Regions from separate parts of the Ensifer sp. GW101-20A05 genome, predicted to be linked through region 2. Evidence: riboswitches for the same ligand, from Rfam matches in the RefSeq annotation. Region 2 holds a riboswitch; the other holds the start of a gene.
The links. A riboswitch is a leader RNA that binds a small molecule or an ion and turns the genes downstream of it on or off. The one in region 2 is predicted to bind FMN.

Region 1: it holds a riboswitch for FMN, as region 2 does, so the genes downstream of both, AC070A_RS02895 (6,7-dimethyl-8-ribityllumazine synthase) here and AC070A_RS18755 (DMT family transporter) in region 2, are expected to answer to the same signal.

The regions. Positions count from the first base shown of each region.
Region 1 is NZ_JBWKZT010000001.1:561,160-564,563, forward strand. It holds gene AC070A_RS02880 (ABC transporter permease) at 1-306, shown strand, start outside; gene AC070A_RS02885 (ABC transporter ATP-binding protein) at 318-1,379, shown strand; gene AC070A_RS02890 (TfoX/Sxy family protein) at 1,427-1,819, shown strand; FMN riboswitch at 1,997-2,147, shown strand; gene AC070A_RS02895 (6,7-dimethyl-8-ribityllumazine synthase) at 2,239-2,712, shown strand; gene AC070A_RS02900 (low temperature requirement protein A) at 3,091-3,404, opposite strand, start outside.
Region 2 is NZ_JBWKZT010000007.1:92,815-96,218, reverse strand. It holds gene lon (endopeptidase La) at 1-1,055, shown strand, start outside; gene hupB (DNA-binding protein HupB) at 1,276-1,551, shown strand; FMN riboswitch at 1,677-1,842, shown strand; gene AC070A_RS18755 (DMT family transporter) at 1,921-2,835, shown strand; gene AC070A_RS18750 (esterase-like activity of phytase family protein) at 2,924-3,404, shown strand, end outside.

The DNA.
Region 1 (3,404 bases), on a different contig from region 2:
CTGACCGAAGCCGCCCAGAGCCTCGGCGCCGGATGGGCCACGATCCTCGCCAAGATCATTCTGCCGAACGTGCTCGTCGCGGTGCTTTCAGGCGCCTTCCTGACCTTTGCCATCGTCATCGGCGAGTTCACCATGGCGGCACTTCTGAACCGCCCGGCCTTCGGCCCGTACATGCAGCTCTTGGGCGCCAACCGCGCCTATGAGCCTGCCGCACTCGCCGTTATCGCATTCGGCATCACCTGGGGCTGCCTCGGCCTCATCCAGCTCGTCTCGCGCTTCCAAAAAAGCGCGCCTCCCAAGGCCTGAGGACCGCACCCATGAGTTTTCTGTCACTCACCAGCATCAAGAAGTCCTTCGGCCCTGTTCACGTCGTGCACGATTTCGACATGGACATCGAGAAGGGCGAATTCGTCTCCTTCCTGGGTCCGTCCGGCTGCGGCAAGACGACCGTCCTGCGCATGATCGCCGGCTTCGAGACACCCTCCGCCGGCTCTATCGTGATCAACGGCAAGGACCAAGGGTCGTTGAAACCCAACCAGCGCAACATCGGCATGGTGTTTCAGGCCTATGCGCTGTTTCCGAACATGAACGTGCATGACAACGTTGCCTTCGGCCTCAAGGTCGCAGGCACTGACAAGTCGGAGATCGACGCACGGGTGAAGCAGATGCTCGGGCTGATCAAGCTCGAGCACCTGGCGGACCGCTTCCCCTACCAGCTCTCCGGCGGCCAGCAGCAGCGCGTGGCGCTTGCCCGCGCCATTGCGGTCAAGCCGCAGGTGCTGCTGCTCGACGAGCCGCTTTCGGCGCTCGACGCCAAGATCCGCGTGTCGCTGCGCGAAGAAATCCGGCAGATCCAGCAGCAGCTCGGCATCACCACGGTCTTCGTCACCCACGACCAGGAAGAGGCGCTGTCGATCTCCGATCGTATCGTCGTCATGAATGCCGGACGTGCCGACCAGATCGGCACCCCCTTCGAGATCTACAACACGCCGTCAACGCGCTTCGTCGCTTCCTTCGTCGGCACGCTGAACATCATCGAGGGCAAGGTCGCGGATCCGGCCTCGGGCGCCGTAACGATCGGCAACCAGCAGGTGGCTCTGAAAGACCCGATTGCCGGCATGAAGGGTGGCGACAGCATCTCGCTGGCGTTGCGCCCTGAAGCGGGCTCGATTGCCGAAGGGGCGCAAGGCGATACGGCGCTTGCCGGCGAGGTCGTCTCGACGAGCTTCCTCGGCTCGGTCATCCGCACGCGGCTTCGCGTCGGCGACGATGTCATCTCCTTCGACATGTTCAACAATCCGGGCGTAACCCCGCCGGTCTCGGGCGACAACGTCACCCTGCGCTTCGCCGCCAAGGACCTGCTCGTTATTCGCGAGTAGGCCTTGCAGAAGACCGATGAACGCTGGCGCGCAGGGCGCCAGCGAGTATGCAGCGGTTCGTTGCGCCATTGCCGGAGACCCGCGAGGTTGCAATCATGGCCAAGGCTGAACCAAGTGCCTTCGTCAGGCATATCCAGGATGAACTCTCCGATCTCGGGCCTGTTCAGATTGACCGCTTCTTCGGCGGCTGGGCCTACGTCGTCGCAGACAAGCGCTTTGCCGTCAGCATCAAGGACCGCCTCTATTTCAGGGTTGATCAGGCGCTGAAAGACGCGCTTATCACAGAGGGTTGCCAGCCGTTCACCTATGAGAAGGGCGGCAAGACCGTGGTCGTGCATCGCTTCTACGAAGCGCCTGTCGACTGCCTCGACGATCGCGACGCCCTCCTCCACTGGGCCGGACGCGCGGTTACCGCGGAAGACGACGATCTGCGCGGATAAGTGCCACGCGGTCGGAATGTTGCCGCCATGACTGCATGGCAACCTGACCATCCGGATTAATGTCCTGGCGGGAACGAATTTGTCCTCACCAGCACCCCACAAGCAAAAATCTGTCGTGATTTCCGCTCTTTTCGTCGCGGCGTGCGTTTGACCGGGCAATCCCGGCCTATATAGTCGCGGTGTTCTCAGGGCGGGGCGAAATTCCCCACCGGCGGTAGCGAGAGAAACCTCGAAGCCCGCGAGCGCTCTGGAGCTTACGCTCCAGGGGTCAGCAGATCCGGTCGAATTCCGGAGCCGACGGTCACAGTCCGGATGGAAGAGAGCAAGCAGGAACGTGGGCCCCGCGACGGGACCTCACGCGCATGCATGTTCGCCCGACGGGATCATTGGAAACGCCAAACCCTGGAAGGCTTGAGACCATGACTATTCTTTCCCACCCCACCGCCAAGATCGCGATCGTTCGTGCCCGCTGGCACGCCGACATCGTCGACCGCTGCGTCGACGCCTTCGTCGCGCAGTGGACGAAGCTCGGCGGCTCGGCGGCCGACGTCGAGATCTTCGACGTGCCGGGCGCACTCGAAATCCCGCTGCATGCGCAGACGCTGGCCAAGACCGGCCGCTATGCGGCGATCCTCGGCACCGCCTTCGTCGTGGATGGCGGCATCTACCGCCACGACTTCGTCGCCGGCACCGTGCTCGACGGCATGATGCGCGTCCAGCTCGACACCGGCGTGCCGGTGCTTTCGGCCGTGCTGACGCCGCACAATTTCCAGGAAAGCGAGCCGCTCATCGCCTTCTTCCGCGAGCACTTCGTCACCAAGGGCACGGAAGCGGCCAACGCCTGCTCGCAGATTTTGGATGCCCGCGCCAAGCTGGCGCTTGTCAACGCCTGATCGTCTGCGGCTCCGAAGTGAGCCTGCCTGGCGGGTGCGCCGTAAGCGCGCTGCCCCTCATCCGGCCTGCCGGCCACCTTCTCCCCGCTTGCGGGGAGAAGGACACGCGTGGCTCCTTGTCACCCAAACTCATCCTCTCTCGAGAACGGCCGGCCCCCCTGAGGTCAATCAGAGCCATCCCGCCAGCGAGAGCTCTCGTCCCCTCTCCCCGCCTGCGGGGAGAGGGTTAGGGTGAGGGGCAGAATTGCTCTCAGATCATGCCGAACTCGCAGCCCCCCGGAACGCCACAAGCACTCCCGTTGAATCCACTTGTGAGCCACCTGATTCAAGCCGGCAGCCCCAGCCGATAAGCCCCTGTCTCGACTCTCAAATTCGCGCCTACCGCGCCGCCTCGCCGTCCTGCAGGCTGCGCTCCAGCGCCGCCATCCGGTGGCGGTGTCCGCCGGCCTCGTAGCCGACGATGGTGACGACGGGCGCGAGCGTCAGGATGATCAGGCACATCGCCATATCGAGCCCAAGCATCGCCACGACGACGGACGCGATCAGCACCAGCGCCGTGCCGCAAAGCAGCCAGAGATGCAGCCGGTTCGTCTGCCGCAGCAGATACGCGTACATCGCGTAGAGCAGGCCGATGTATAGTCCGACTGGAACCGCGACTGTCAGCACAGTTGCGACCGAGCTGATATGGGCCT
Region 2 (3,404 bases):
TGGACCACTACCTGGAAGTCGAATACGACCTGTCCAACGTGATGTTCATCACCACGGCCAACACGCTGAACATTCCGGCGCCGTTGATGGACCGTATGGAAGTGATCCGCATCGCCGGCTACACCGAAGAGGAAAAGCTGGAGATCGCCAAGCGGCATCTGCTGCCGAAGGCGATCCGCGACCACGCGCTGCAGCCGAAGGAGTTCTCCGTGACTGACGGAGCCCTGATGGCGGTCATCCAGACCTACACGCGGGAAGCCGGTGTTCGTAACTTCGAGCGCGAATTGATGAAGCTCGCCCGCAAGGCGGTGACCGAGATCATCAAGGGCAAGACGAAGACGGTCGAAGTCACGGCGGACAACATCAACGACTACCTTGGTGTTCCGCGCTTCCGTCACGGCGAAGCCGAACGCGACGATCAGATCGGCGTGGTCACGGGTCTTGCCTGGACCGAGGTCGGCGGCGAACTGCTGACGATCGAAGGCGTCATGATGCCCGGCAAGGGCCGCATGACGGTCACCGGCAACCTGCGTGACGTGATGAAGGAATCGATTTCGGCGGCGGCGTCCTATGTCCGCTCGCGGGCGATCGATTTCGGCATCGAGCCTCCGATGTTCGACAAGAGCGACATCCACGTGCACGTGCCGGAAGGTGCGACGCCGAAGGATGGTCCGTCGGCCGGTGTCGCCATGGCAACCGCGATCGTGTCGATCATGACCGGCATCCCGATCTCCAAGGACGTCGCGATGACCGGCGAGATCACGCTGCGCGGCCGCGTGCTGCCGATCGGCGGTCTCAAGGAGAAGCTGCTGGCAGCGCTCCGGGGAGGCATCAAGAAGGTGCTGATCCCCGAAGAGAACGCGAAGGATCTCGCCGAGATCCCGGATAACGTGAAGAACGCGCTCGAAATCATCCCGGTTTCGCGGATGGGCGAGGTGCTTGTACACGCTCTGGCGCGCATGCCGGAACCGATCGAATGGGACCCGGCAAGGGAGCCGGCAACCGTCGCAGTGGTTGATTCGCAGGACGAAGCAGGCACCTCGATCGCCCACTAAAAAGTGCCGGTGAATGGGCGCAGCGACCTCACGCGGCGCCCATTTTGCAGAAAAATTGGGAAGACCGGCCTCTGGCCGGTCTTTTTTGTTGTAAAAGCGCCCTGCAAGCCTTGCATTCCAAGGGATTAGGCGCAATTGGGAAAGGCAAGACGCGGGCGATGCGCAAGCCGCCGCGGCTTAAAACACAGTCGTTTCGAACCAATCTGAAAGGGGTGGAAACATGAACAAAAATGAGCTCGTGTCTGCCGTTGCTGAGAAGGCCGGACTTTCCAAGACCGACGCATCTTCTGCAGTTGATGCAGTTTTCGAGACCATCCAGGGCGAGCTGAAGAGCGGCGGCGACATTCGCCTGGTCGGCTTCGGCAACTTCTCGGTTTCGCGCCGCGAAGCCTCGAAGGGCCGCAACCCGTCCACGGGTGCGGAAGTTGACATCCCGGCTCGTAATGTGCCGAAGTTCACGGCCGGCAAGGGCCTGAAGGACGCCGTCAACGGCTGATCAGATTTGCTTGGCGGTCGGACACGAGGCCGGCAGTCCAGGTATTCGAGGGTTCGGCGAAAGCCGGACCCTTTCGCATTCCGGGGGGCTGCCCTTGCGGCCTCCTGCCATTTGCTCTACGGCTTGCCCATTCTCAGGGCGGGGTGAAAGTCCCCACCGGCGGTAAGGGCGCTGCAATATCATGCGGTGACCCAAGCCCGCGAGCGCCTTTCTCCTGAAGCGGGGAAGGGGTCAGCAGATCCGGTGCAATTCCGGAGCCGACGGTCATAGTCCGGATGAAAGAGAATGGTCGTCGGCACGAAGAGCAGGGCTGCCCGGCGTCGTGCCGTGCGCTCATGCGTCCTGATTTGTGTTTGTCCATTTCTCAGGATGCGTGACATGAATCAGACTTCCCTCGGTTTGTCCTCCTCGCGCGCCATGGCCGGTGCCGGCTTCATGGTGCTGGCCGGTATTGCCTTCGCCGGGCTCAATGTCGTTACCCAATGGCTGACGATGAAACTCGGCTTTCCCGCTGCCGCCACGGCCTTCTGGCAATATGCCTTCGCCCTTCTCTTTTCTTTGCCGTTCCTGCGGCGCGTCGGACTTTCGGCGATGCGCACCGATTACCCGTGGCGCCACGTCGTGCGCGTGGCCCTCGCGGCCTTCGGCGTCGGGGCCTGGGTCTCCAGCCTTGCGCATGTGCCGATCTGGCAGGCGATTGCCCTGGTGATGACCTCGCCGTTCTTCATCATCCTTGGCGCTCGCCTGTTTCTCGGCGAACGCGTCGGTCCGGCCCGCTGGACCGCGACCGCGGTCGGATTTGCCGGTGCGATGATCATTCTTGAACCCTGGTCGGACAGCTTCACCTGGGCAGCGCTGCTGCCGATCCTCTCCGCCTTGCTCTGGGGCGCCTCGTCGCTCATCACCAAGAGCCTGACGAGCAGCGAGCGTCCCGAAACCATCACCATCTGGCTGCTTGTCCTTTTGACCCCGATCAATGGCGCCATTGCGCTCACGGCCGGTTTCGCGGTGCCGCAGGGCATGGCGCTCGGCCTTCTCGTGCTCGCCGGGGTCATGACAGTGTTCGCGCAATATTTGCTGACGCTCGCCTATACGGTTGCCGATGCCGCCTATGTGCAGCCCTTCGATGATTTGAAGCTGCCGCTCAATGTCTTTGCCGGCTGGCTGGTCTTCGGTTACGCACCGACAGGCTATCTCTGGTTCGGTGCGGTCCTGATCCTTGGCGCGTCACTGTTCATCATGCGCAACGAGAGTCGGCGCGAACGGGAGGCTGTTGCAACCTGAACGGTGTAAAACCCGGCCGGTGTCATTCGGCTGTCATCGCAGTCGCGCAGAACCCCCATGTTTTCAGTATTCTCCATGGGGGATTTCAATGATCATTACTTCGCGCGTGACCGCGTTCGCGGCCGTCCTTCTTGCTTCCGCGGCATTTCCTGCGGCGGCTGAACCTGTATTCAATCGTATTGCGTCCTTTGCCGTTGCCGACAATCTGCCCGATGGTGACGCGCGCAAAGCGCCGACGTCCGCCGAGATCATCACGGCCAGCGAAGACGGCAATACGCTGATCTACTCCGACAGCCCGGGCAAGCGCGTCGGCCTGATCGACATCACCGATGCCAAGGCGCCGAAGGCAGCCGGCACAATCTCTTTCGACGGTGAGCCGACCTCCGTTACTGTTGCCGGCGCCAAGGCGCTCGTTGCGGTCAACACGCGCGAAAGCTTCGTCAAGCCTTCCGGTCTTCTGGCAATCGTCGACCTGGCGTCGAAGAAGGTGGATGCGACCTGCGATCTCGGCGGTCAGCCGGACTCGGTTGCCGTCAACAAGGACCGTACGCTTGCAGCCATCGCCATTG